2 regions of the Thalassotalea insulae genome follow, and region 1 is predicted to be linked to the other one. Evidence: riboswitches for the same ligand, from Rfam matches in the RefSeq annotation. Region 1 holds a riboswitch; the other holds the start of a gene.

The links. Region 1 has a riboswitch for lysine ahead of lysC (lysine-sensitive aspartokinase 3). Riboswitches for the same ligand answer to the same signal wherever they lie in the genome.
Region 2: linked by a shared signal. The riboswitch ahead of dapA (4-hydroxy-tetrahydrodipicolinate synthase) and the one ahead of lysC (lysine-sensitive aspartokinase 3) in region 1 are both predicted to bind lysine.

What each region holds. Positions count from the first base shown of each region.
Region 1 is NZ_BSST01000001.1:68,178-74,094, forward strand. Features, by position in the region: gene pdsS (proteobacterial dedicated sortase system histidine kinase) at 1-236, shown strand, start outside; gene queE (7-carboxy-7-deazaguanine synthase QueE) at 253-930, opposite strand; gene queC (7-cyano-7-deazaguanine synthase QueC) at 1,005-1,667, shown strand; gene lysC (lysine-sensitive aspartokinase 3) at 1,737-3,086, opposite strand; lysine riboswitch at 3,245-3,451, opposite strand; gene QQK06_RS00420 (ElyC/SanA/YdcF family protein) at 3,672-4,430, shown strand; gene QQK06_RS00425 (Nif3-like dinuclear metal center hexameric protein) at 4,463-5,221, opposite strand; gene QQK06_RS00430 (class I SAM-dependent methyltransferase) at 5,229-5,917, opposite strand, start outside.
Region 2 is NZ_BSST01000001.1:1,395,215-1,401,131, reverse strand. Features, by position in the region: gene QQK06_RS06415 (serine hydrolase) at 1-1,855, opposite strand, end outside; lysine riboswitch at 2,085-2,298, shown strand; gene dapA (4-hydroxy-tetrahydrodipicolinate synthase) at 2,380-3,327, shown strand; gene QQK06_RS06405 (2,3,4,5-tetrahydropyridine-2,6-dicarboxylate N-succinyltransferase) at 3,330-4,079, shown strand; gene QQK06_RS06400 (PLP-dependent decarboxylase) at 4,091-5,323, shown strand; gene QQK06_RS06395 (succinylglutamate desuccinylase/aspartoacylase family protein) at 5,335-5,917, shown strand, end outside.

The DNA of each region.
Region 1 (5,917 bases):
ATATCAGTAATAACGGCAGTTTATTACCTGAGGAAATGACCGAACGATTGTTCGACTCCATGGTATCAATTCGTGATAATCAAGTCGCAAAACCAGACGATCAAAAGCCCCATTTAGGATTAGGTCTCTATATCGCTCGTCTCATTTGCGAGTTTCATGGCGGCTCTATCTCAGCCAATAATCACCATAACCCACAAGGCGTAACGGTCACCATCGCTCTGCCGTTAGCTAAATAACCTAAGATAAAGTAAGCTATTCTATGCCGATATATTTATGGACCTGAACCGATAAGCGCCAATTATGTTTAATACAAGTATGAATCGCCAATTCCGTTGCGCGCTTTTTCTGGCTGATCGGCTGTAAATAAATCGGGGTATCGTTAATTTGATGCTCTGCTATTAGCGCCAGCAAGTCATCTACATGTTGCTCTGTTGCAACCGGATGTTTAATCTCATTTGCCCGTTGCATCGCCGACGTTAAAATCGGATAGCCACCTTTCATCTTTACTTTTGGTGACACAGTCACCCAGCAATTAGCCGTTGTTAACACCTCAAAAGTTCCTGAAGTTTCTATCTGGCAACTATAACCGGCTTGTTCTAAGGCTGAACATAAAGGCACTAAGTCCACCATGCAAGGCTCACCGCCAGTGATCACGATATGTTTAGCCTGAAAGCCCTGTTCGTTAAAAACCTTAAGGATCTCTATCGGACTCAGCGCTGACCAGGCTTCAGTTTCCTGAGACTTAGCTAGCATTTGTGCTGCTGGTATTTGCTGATCTAAATCAATTTCCCAGGTATGTTTTGTATCACACCATGAACAGCCTACCGGGCAGCCCTGCAAACGAATAAATATTGAAGGTTGTCCAGTAAATGAACCTTCTCCCTGAATCGTTTCAAATAATTCATTAATTTTATAACTTGTGGTGTTCACTTTATGCTTTAGCCCGTTGATGATTTACAGTAAAATGCGCAAGTTTTTTATTATACCCCGAAAGAGCATCAAATATGAGTAATAAAGTCGTTGTAATTTATTCTGGTGGCATGGATTCATTTACTGTCCTTAATCGTGCGTTAAAGGACGGAAAACAAATTTATGCGCTGTCTTTTGATTACGGCCAACGACACGTTAAAGAACTCGACTGTGCTCGCACAGTTTGCAACCACTTAGGTATTGAGCACAAAGTTATTGATATTTCTGCAATCAATCAATTATTAGCCGGGTCATCATTAACCGATGATATTGACATCCCTGAAGGGCATTATGAAGCTGATAATATGAAATCTACGGTCGTGCCAAACCGTAATATGATCCTATTGTCACTGGCGGTGGGTTATGCAGTATCTGTGGGGGCCAGTCAGGTATATTACGGCGCACACTCCGGCGATCATGCAATTTACCCGGACTGCCGACCTGAATTTGTGTTAAAAATGAATGAAGTATGTCAGATAGCGAATTATGAACCCGTGGAAATTTTTAGCCCTTATCTGAATGTATCTAAAACGGATATTTTAACTGATGGCTTAAAAATGGGCTTAGATTATAGCGATACTTGGACCTGTTATAACGGCCGAGAAAAAGCTTGCGGTAAATGTGGTGCCTGTCAGGAACGCTTAGAAGCATTTAGCGATAATAATGCCGTTGACCCACTGGCTTATGAAGCACAATAAAAAAACTTCACGACAAAAGAAAAAGCTCAGCAATCGCTGAGCTTTTTCTTTATCCGGTCAAGATTAATGTTAAGCAAACAAACTGCTATGCAATTTTTCTACCGCTTCATTCGCCTGTTGTTCATCCACAAGAAAACACAAATTATGCTCACTCGCTCCTTGGCAAATCATCCGAACATTAATGCCTTTTAAGGTATCAAAAATACTGGTACCAACCCCATTAGTACGATGGATTTGATTACCGACCACCGCGATTAATGACAATCCGTGCTCGACAGAAACTTCACATAGCTGTTCAAGTTCCTGCACCACGGTAGAATTTAATAATGCCTGAGTTGAACCTTCTGGATTATCAAAAGTCATGGCAACACTGATTTCTGACGTAGTGATCAAATCAACACTGAGTTCATGTTTTGCTAAGACCGCAAATACATTCGCGAGAAAACCGCTAGCATGTAGCATTGCTGGGCTTTTAACTGTGACTAAGGTCTGTTCTCTGCGCAACGCAATGGAACGATATGTCGGTCTCGATTCCACTTGTTGTTGAATGCGGGTGCCACCTTTTTCAGGCTCTTTACTGGAACCGACAAATACCGGGATATTTTGCCGCATTGCCGGGATCAGCGTGGCCGGGTGTAAGATCTTTGCACCAAAGGTGGCCATTTCTGCCGCTTCACCAAAGCTGATCTCTTTAATCGAGCGTGCTTGATCAGTAATACGTGGGTCGGTAGTAAATATCCCAACCACATCGGTCCAAATTGCCAGATTATTCGCCGTTAATGCTTCCGCTAATAAAGCAGCACTATAATCAGAACCTCCACGGCCTAATGTCGTAGTTTCACCTTGCTCATTTTGACCGATAAAGCCTTGGGTCACTAACACCTGATGTTGAAGTTTAGGGGCGAGATATTCTTTCGCATTTTTCTGTAACTGTTCAATGTCAACCAGCGCCTGACCGTATAAACTATTCGTTTTCATCACTTGGCGAACATCAAAATACGCGCTATCAACGCCTACAGATTGTAATACTTTGGCAAAAATACGAGAACTCATTTGCTCGCCGTACGATAAAATAGTATCTGCAATGCTCTTACTGTGATTAATACCCTGCGCCTTCGCGTGTTCAGCCAGTTCATCCAGCAAAACAGAAATTTCGTCACTTAATTGCTGATCGTTAAGCTGAACTAAGATATTTTGCTGAATGTCGCTGATGTTCGCTAAAATTGATTGTTGTTCACTAGCTGGAATATTTTGCTGACTTAATCGTACCAGTAAATTAGTGACACCTGAACTGGCAGAAACGACCACTAAACGATTAGTAGCGTCATTTTTAACGATATCGGCACAACGTAGCATTGCCTGAAAATCAGCAACACTGGTTCCACCAAATTTAGCAACAGTTAAATTGTTTAACGACATGAACTACCCTCTCTAGCAGCGGGCATCAATAGTACACTATCAAGTAATGTAATGGATAACATATAAAAGGTCTCCCTAATGGTCGTATGTGACGACAAAAATATCTAAGGAAGAGCATGACTGAAGAGTATCCGCAACATAGTACGGAAATATACGTTTCAGCCAGAAGCTCTCCACCCTTATCTATCTAACGCTGGACCTTGGTCCTATGTTAGTAGCGGTGACAATCCTAAGGATTCAACCTTAGTGACCGAAACTGCAATGCCACACATATACAGCTCCTCGGCACTAGTCCCCCTCAATAACCGTCAAAGGAATGTGGTTCCTATTGTTATTTACCTGGCTAATGCACCTCTTCTGGTGTGTAATATCAGACCAAAACGTTTTAGCGCTATGCTAAGCAGTTCAGCAAAGCTTCAATATCTTTAGATAAAAGCTTTAATTTGAGTAATTAGTCTAATTTTACAACAAGGGCATTAAACCTTAGTATCAAAAAAAAATCAACCACTAAAAAAGTATTTCTTTTGCTATTCAAAGTACACGCTAGATTGCTAAAATATTGTTTTTAATCAAAGGGGATTAAAATTGGATTTATTTTTTCTGAAAAAGGTACTTGGTTTTCTATTAATGCCGCTTAGCATCATCTCTATTTTGTTGATAATCGCCATTGTTTTTTTCCATAAAAAGCCAAAATTAAGCTTTAACTGTCTGATTGCTGGTAGCTTGATCCTTATTTTATCTTCTATTGGCTGGGTATCAGATCGTTTAATATTACCGTTAGAAAGTCAGTACCAAAGTTATAACAACCCTACCGGTTCATTAAACTATATTGTGGTACTCGGCTGCGGTCATACATCAGATAAAAAATTACCGGCAACCGCACAACTGTTTACTTGTTCATTGGAGCGTTTAGTAGAAGCGGTGCGTATTTATCGTTTACACCCAGAGGCGCAAATCATTGCCTCTGGTGCCGCATTTGATAATCAGGAATCCAATGCTGAAAAAGTCAAACAAGCGGCAATATTATTGGGCATTCCTAAGCACAAGATACTGATCGAGAGTTTTCCAAAAGATACCGAAGAAGAAGCTGAACTTATTGCTCCTCGGATAAAAGGCAGCAAAGCGGCACTCATAACTAACGCCGATCATATGCCACGCGCGATTAACTACTTTGTTCAACAAGGGGTCGAAGTGATCGCGGCGCCAGCCAACTTTTATGTCAAAGGATTTGAGCAAGAAAAACGCTGGCTTTATTACCTGCCAAACAGTCAAAATTTAGTACAAACCACCACTGCATGGTATGAAACGCTCGGGCTATTAGTACAATGGCTTAAATCCTTTTAGGAAATAGGATATAAGCCAATATACAGCGACAATTACACCGGGTTATCGATATCAATAAACTCAGCATTAGGCGCTAGTTGTTCATTAAGGTGCTGAGCCAGTGCCTGTACGCCATAACGCTCAGTGGCGTGATGGCCGGCAGCAATAAAATGTATATCCATTTCCCGGGCAATATGGGTAGTTTGTTCAGAGACTTCGCCGGAGACAAAGCAATCTATCCCCTGCTCGGCTGCCAGCTCGATATATGACTGGCCTCCACCAGTGCACCAGGCAATCGTTTTTATCGCTTTATTTGATGGTGGTGCGATATGCAATGAGGTTCGGGCCAATTTGCAATCAACTCGCTTAACAAAGTCTTCAGCCGCAATAGCTGTTTTAAGTTGCCCCTGAATAGCGACACTTTGCTGATTACCTAGCTCTAGCGGCCCTGTAACTTCAATCTCTAACAACTTTGCCAGCTGGGCATTATTCCCAAGCTCAGGGTGAATATCCAGCGGCAAGTGATAGGCAAATAAATTAATATCATGATCTAGCAGTTTTTTGATCCGTCGATATTTCATGCCACGAATAACATAAGATTCATTTTTCCAAAAGTATCCGTGATGGACGATAATTGCATCCGCTTTCGCTACGATGGCCTGATCGATCAGCGCTTCAGTCGCCGTTACCCCGGTGATGATTTTATTGATTTGTTCTTTCCCTTGGATTTGTAATCCATTCGGACAAAAATCTTTGATCAGCTCAGGCGTTAATAATTGATTTAAATAGGATTCTAATTCTGCTCTTAATATCATAGTGCTACTTATTACTTATTCGTGAAGAATTCATGGGGGTGACATTGACCGGCTGCAATTTCGCCCGTAATTTCCATTGCGGTTTAATTGGCGTTAACGGCAACACCCGCTTTTTGGCAACAATAACATAAATAGACCCTAAACTTGGTAAATATTGCTGGGCAAATTTACGCCAGTTGCGGGCTATCACTCCCTGGCTCATTTGGTGAGCTAATGAAGAGTGAAGACAACGTTGATCCATTAATATTTCGTACCCCATTAGATTCAACCAATCTTTCACTCGCATGGCAGAGAAAAAGCGCTCATTCCACGGTCGTTGTTGGCGACGATAAGGGACGAAACTGTTCAACCCAGCTAAGCTTAATGGGTTATATCCGGTTAATACCAGATAGCCGTTAGGGATCAACACTCGATTGGCCTCGCGAATAACATGATGAGGATCCAAAGAAAACTCCAACACATGACTTAACACACAAACATCAACGCTATGTTCCAGTACAGGTAAATCATCGATGTCGGCAAAAATGGTATTCGCAGATAAATCACAAACTTTTTGTTTTTCAGAAACAGTTACCTGATGTTTAATCGCACATTGGCTACTGTCAATAAAACCGCTTAATGCCCCTATTTTCAGTAAGTGGTAACCGAAAAATTTTTGCCACCAAGGCGCCAGTAAACTGTTGATTTCGTCTA
Region 2 (5,917 bases), 1.3 Mb from region 1:
TGTTTTCGTGTAAGTAGTAGCTACAGCCGTAACCATCACTATCACGTATCCCTGAGGTATGAGTCACTAAGTGGCGTAGGGTAATGCCATCACTTTCATCTGTATTGGCAGGATTGTTGGGGTTAAAACTTAGGTTCATCTCGGTCAGCTTATCATCCAGGCTGATATTGCCTTGCTCTACTTGTTGCATGATACCTGCGGCAAGCATTGCTTTACTGATAGAACCGACATTAAAGGGTGTGTCCATAGTGATGGCAATGTCTTGTTCGATATTGGCTAAGCCGTGTGCTTTTTGATAAACAATTTTGTCGTTTTTAATGATGGCAACCGCAACGCCAGGTATTTTCGTCGGGACAAAATATTGCTCAAACGCCTGATCAACTTCGGCTTTGCTTGGCGTAGTATCTGTTATCGCGTCAGTTGCTTGCAAGACATAATCTATCGGTGTGTTGGAATAATATAACAAGTCTTGGGTGGCATAGACCGGCATTTCAACCTCAGGCGTGACACCTATACGTTCGACAACCTTACCTTCACTATCCCGGTATACTTCATTGCTTAAGGTTAATGCCCAGCCATTAGGGAGTTGATGGTCTAAGACATCAGAAACACTGCCATTAGTCGGTTCGCCAATCATGGTGACTTGTGGTAGGGCCTTTAATGCCATGGATAGCACTTCGCCGCCACTGCCAGTGCTACGACCGGTGATCACATAGACCGGCTTATCAAAGACTGCAATCGGAGATTTTGTTAGCTTAAGCTCATAATTGTCGCCCTGGTAATTGCGGTTATTGATGGATTTAGTGGCGATAACTTGTTCTTTATCGCTAAAGTAACTGGCTATTTTTAACGCGATATTATCAAAGCCACCACCGTTATAACGTAGATCGATAATAAGCGCGTCGCTGTTGGTAAAATCCGCTAATGCCGTTTGCATGATAATGTCGGTATCAGCTAGATCTTGGCTGATTAATGCTAGGGTGTCTAAAAAGTTGTCGCCATCCTGTTCTTCGCTGTCGTTAATATTTTGTACTCTATCGATACGTAGATATCCGAGATTATCAGCGAGTTTACCCCAGCGAATAGCATTGCTGTCTTGATAGCTGTTAAGTTGGTGTTCTTGCAGCAATTGGGCTACTACCTGGTCGTTGTAGTTCATTAATTCTTGCCAGGCTTGGGCAAAATCTTCTTCGGCATCAACTACCGAACTTCGAAGCACTTCTAAGATAAATCCGTTTAATGCATCTCCGCTAACATCTTCATCGTCGCCGTCATAAAGCGCTAGATGGCTATCACCAAAGGTCGAGATAATGTCTTCAATGATTTCAAAGAACTCCTGCTTAGTGGTTGAGCTGGTAATTAACGGACGATACTCATCATAAACCAATTGCCAATCGATATTACGTGTTTCAAAGAAGGCATAATAGTCGTTCATGGTATGCCAGAAATACTCAAAGTTAGTTTCTGGATCGGTTTGGGAAAGTAAACTTTCTTGCTGACAGTTTTCAGGTAATTGCTGCTTGCTGATAAATACTTGGTCATTGGAGCCGGTCCCACTAAACCTTAGCTGGTTGTTATCAATCGATAATAAACTGGCAGCCGCTTCAATATCATCAAGTTGGGCGCTGTCGGTTTTGACACAGCCATAGCTATTGAAGTTATAAGAACTAAAGTGCTCATTATCTATCTGCCATAAGTTACCCGTGCCTGGTAGCTCCCAGATGCCTTGATACTTAGCGAAAACCGAGGCGACAGGCTCGACAACATCCGGCTTTTTATTTTTTGCATCTGAACCGCCGCAAGCGCTTAACAGTACAGCAATGGCAATCAAACTAGGGATTGCAATGTTTTTCATTTGTTAAATTCCTTGTTAATTATTTAGACTCCAAGGATATTAAGTTCAAACGCAGTGAGAATCTGTGAGTAGATTGTGGTGTTTTTGTTGGCAAATGTCAGAAAGTGTAAAAGTCCGATAAAGTCGTTTTCGGCTATTGTCAAAAGTTAGAATAAATGTTCTAATAATCGCGTCCCTTATTCCCGTGAGTTAGTTTGTAGAATGATTTTTATTCATTAACTCACTAAAAAGGGCCAGAAGAGGAGCGTTAACTAGGTAGTTATCATGAAGAGATCAAACTCTAATGATTGATAATGATGGAGATTAACGCCGAGGCAGTGACATTTTTGATGATGCAACTGTCGGTTGTTTAGGTTGAATCCTAACAATTGTCACCTGTGCTTAATTTATTATTTTGATGAGTAATAAATTAAGCAAATTTATGGTGGAGAGCTTCTGGCCTTTGTAAGCCTCTCTGCCGTTCGTGGCGAATACAGGTATTACAAACGCCACTAAGTTCTCCGAACAACTAGAGTTCGTGAGAAATGAATCTGACAAATCACATAACAAATTTAAACCACATCTCATTGTGGACCGCTCTGGTGACGCCGATGCGGCCTGATGGTGCCATCGATTTTGATAATCTGATTGCATTGGCCCGGCTGCAGGCGAAGGCCGGTAATGGCATTACCTTACTTGGTAGTACCGGCGAAGGGCTTGCATTAACTCTTGATGAACAATTGGCCGTGGTTCAGTGTGTTACAAAGCTATCACTTAATGTCCCTATTATGGTGGCTGTTGGCGGCTATAACCTGGCGGCGCAAAAAGCCTGGATTAAACAGTGCAATCAAATGGCTATTCACGGTTATTTATTAACCTCGCCAATTTATGCTAAGCCGGGCACTGTAGGTCTGAGTCATTGGTTTAATGAACTGCTTGAGCAAGCCACTTTCCCTTGTATGATTTACAACGTGCCGTCACGTAGTGGCGTGACTATTCCTGTTTCAACGCTACAAAATATTCAGCATCACCCCAATTGTTGGGCGCTAAAAGAAGCCAGTGGCGATTTAGCCACTTTATTGGCGTATCGCCAGCATTGTCCCAAGATTGAAATTTATAGTGGTGAAGATGCCATGATGCCGTATCTGGCTGCTGCTGGAGTAAAAGGCTTAGTGTCGGTTGCCGCCAATATCTGGCCACAAGCTACCCATCGCTATGTCGAGCTGGCGTTAGCAGGTCAACATCATGAATTATTTCCTGTCTGGCAAAACGCGGTAGATGCCTTGTTTCAAGTGGCGAGTCCTATTGCTACTAAAGTACTGATGACAATGAAAGGGCAATTAAATCATAGCAGATTACGGGCACCGTTAATTGAACAGGAGTTAGATTCAGAGAATCGCTTAGCTGAAGTTGATCAACAAATTAGTCGCTGGTTTAACAGCAAACAAAATTTAGCAATTATTGAAAATAAACAAGTTATTGGAGTGAAGTAGTAATGAGCTGGCAAGACACATTAGCCGAACTAGAAACGGGCACTATTCGCGCAGCAAATCAGGACGAACAAGGTAACTGGCATGCAAATGTCGCTGCAAAAGAGGCTATTCTCGCGGCATTTGGCGCCGGAGAAAATATTGAATTTAACGGCAATTATCAAGGCTTTGTTGATAAACATAATCTCGCGGCTCGTCAGTTTACTGTCAGTGATGGCGTTCGTTTAGTACCTGGGGGCTCGTCTGTGCGCCGCGGTGCTTATGTTGCGCCTGGTGTCATTGTAATGCCGCCGGCCTATATTAATGTTGGTGCTTTTGTTGATTCCGGCACTATGGTGGATAGCCATGCATTGATCGGTTCTTGTGCTCAAGTCGGCAAAAATGTCCATGTTTCTGCGGCGGTGCAAATTGGTGGGGTGTTAGAGCCGATAGGCGCTAGTCCGGTGATTATTGAAGATGACGCATTTTTAAGTGCTGGTGTGGTGATCGTTGAAGGTATCGTAGTGAAAAAAGGCGCGGTGCTAGCACCAGGGGTGTCGTTATCGGCTTCTGTGCCTGTTTATGATTGTGTTAATCAAGTGATGCTAGAAAAAGGTGCAGATATTCCTGAGCGTGCGGTGGTGGTACCAGGTACTCGCCCAATGAATGGAGCTTGGGCGCAATCACAAGGTTTAAATATGGCGTGTGCTTTAATTGTGAAATATCGCGATGAAAAAAGCGATGCCTCGTTAGAGCTTGAGTCTGTTTTACGTTAATAGGTGAGCATATGTCAGCACATCCGCATTGGTTAGCTAAGCCGTTAGCCGCATCGTTACAGCAACAGTTTGCCGATGATATTGAGTATCAAGTCGCTAACGGTTGCTTTGTTTATGATCTCGAGCAGCTACAACAGCATTTAGCTAAGTTGCAGCAACAGGACGTGATCAAACTGTGGTTTGCCGTTAAAGCAAACCCATTGTCGCGTATTATTCAAACCTTAGATCAGGCGGGATTTAATTTTGATGTTGCCAGCACAGGCGAATTATCTCAAGTGTTGGCGCAAGGCATTTTACCTGAGCGAGTATTAAACACAGGGCCGGCAAAATCACAACGGCAAATTCATGCTTTTATAAAACAAGGCGTGCGGGTGTTTGTTGCTGAAAGTATTAATCAGCTTAAGTGGATAAACCAAGCCGCGGCTATTGAGCAGGTAACGCCTCAGGTCTTGCTGCGGGTGCAATTACAATGGCCAGAAGGTGAGAAAAACCCACTTGGTGGTAATGCACTGACGCCATTTGGTCTATCAGTGGCTGAATGGCAACACGTTCAGGTTAGCGATTTTCTTGCAATCGACCTTTGTGGTCTGCATATTTTCCAGTGGGGCAATATGCTCAGCAACGAGAAAATGTATCAACTGTGGCAGCAGATGGTACCACCGCTTTGTCAGCTTGCTGAATCAATCGGCATGCAGTTACGGATATTAGATTTGGGCGGTGGCTTAGGCATAGATTATTTACAGCAAGGGCAACAATTGTCTTGGCCGAAAATTATTGAAGATTTAGCAAAGATAAAGAGTGAAGCTGGTGTTGAAGAACTATGGTTGGAACTTGGACGCTATGCGGTAGCAGAATGTGGTTATTACTTAACGCCGGTTGTTGATAGAAAAACTAATTATGCTCAAGAGCAGTTAGTCTTAGCCGGCGGAATCAATCATTTGTTGCGTCCGGCAATTACCGAACAGCCGTTTCCGGTTAAATTATTACGCGATTCACATGCATCAGTTAAAGGGTTTGATGTTCACGGGCCATTGTGCACTAGTCTGGATAAGCTCGGACATTTACCTTTGCCCGACGATATCGCCGTAGACGATATTCTCGTGTTTGGTTTGTGCGGTGCTTATGGTTTTACCGAAAGTATGCCATTTTTTCTTTGTCATGAAATTGCCAGTGAATGGGTATGGCAAAACGATAAATTAACGCCTGTTCGTGATGCTGAGCCGGCGAACTGGTACCTGAGATAAGTGAAATAATAATGATGAAATTTTCTAAAGAAGTGATGCATGTTGGTGAGATGGCCAGTGGTGCAGCACTTACCGTACCTGTTTATCGTTTTAAAGGACTGGGTGATGGGCCTAGTGTTTATATTCAGGCCAATATGCATGGTGCTGAAGTGCAGGGCAATGCGGTCATTTTTCAGTTATTGGAATTACTGCGTAACATGGAAATCATGGGTGATATCACCTTAGTGCCTTATGCCAACCCGGTCGGCTGTAATCACAAAAATGGCGAGTATACCTTAGGGCGTTTTGATCCGATCACTGGGGTTAACTGGAATCGGATGTATCATTTTGATGAGTCGATTATCAAACCGTTTGTTCAACAATGCATCGGCAAAGATGATGCAACCATAGAGCGTGATTTTAAATTGCTGATGATAGAAACTATCGAACAAAAGCTCGATCATAATATTTTTGGCTTAACTACCGGGCAACGTATTGCCTATCAGCTACAACGGCTGGCGCACCAGGCAGATCTGGTCTTGGATCTCCATACCGGGCCGATTTCCAGTAAGCATTTATATTGTCCAGAATATGCTAAGGAAAGCGCGCAATATT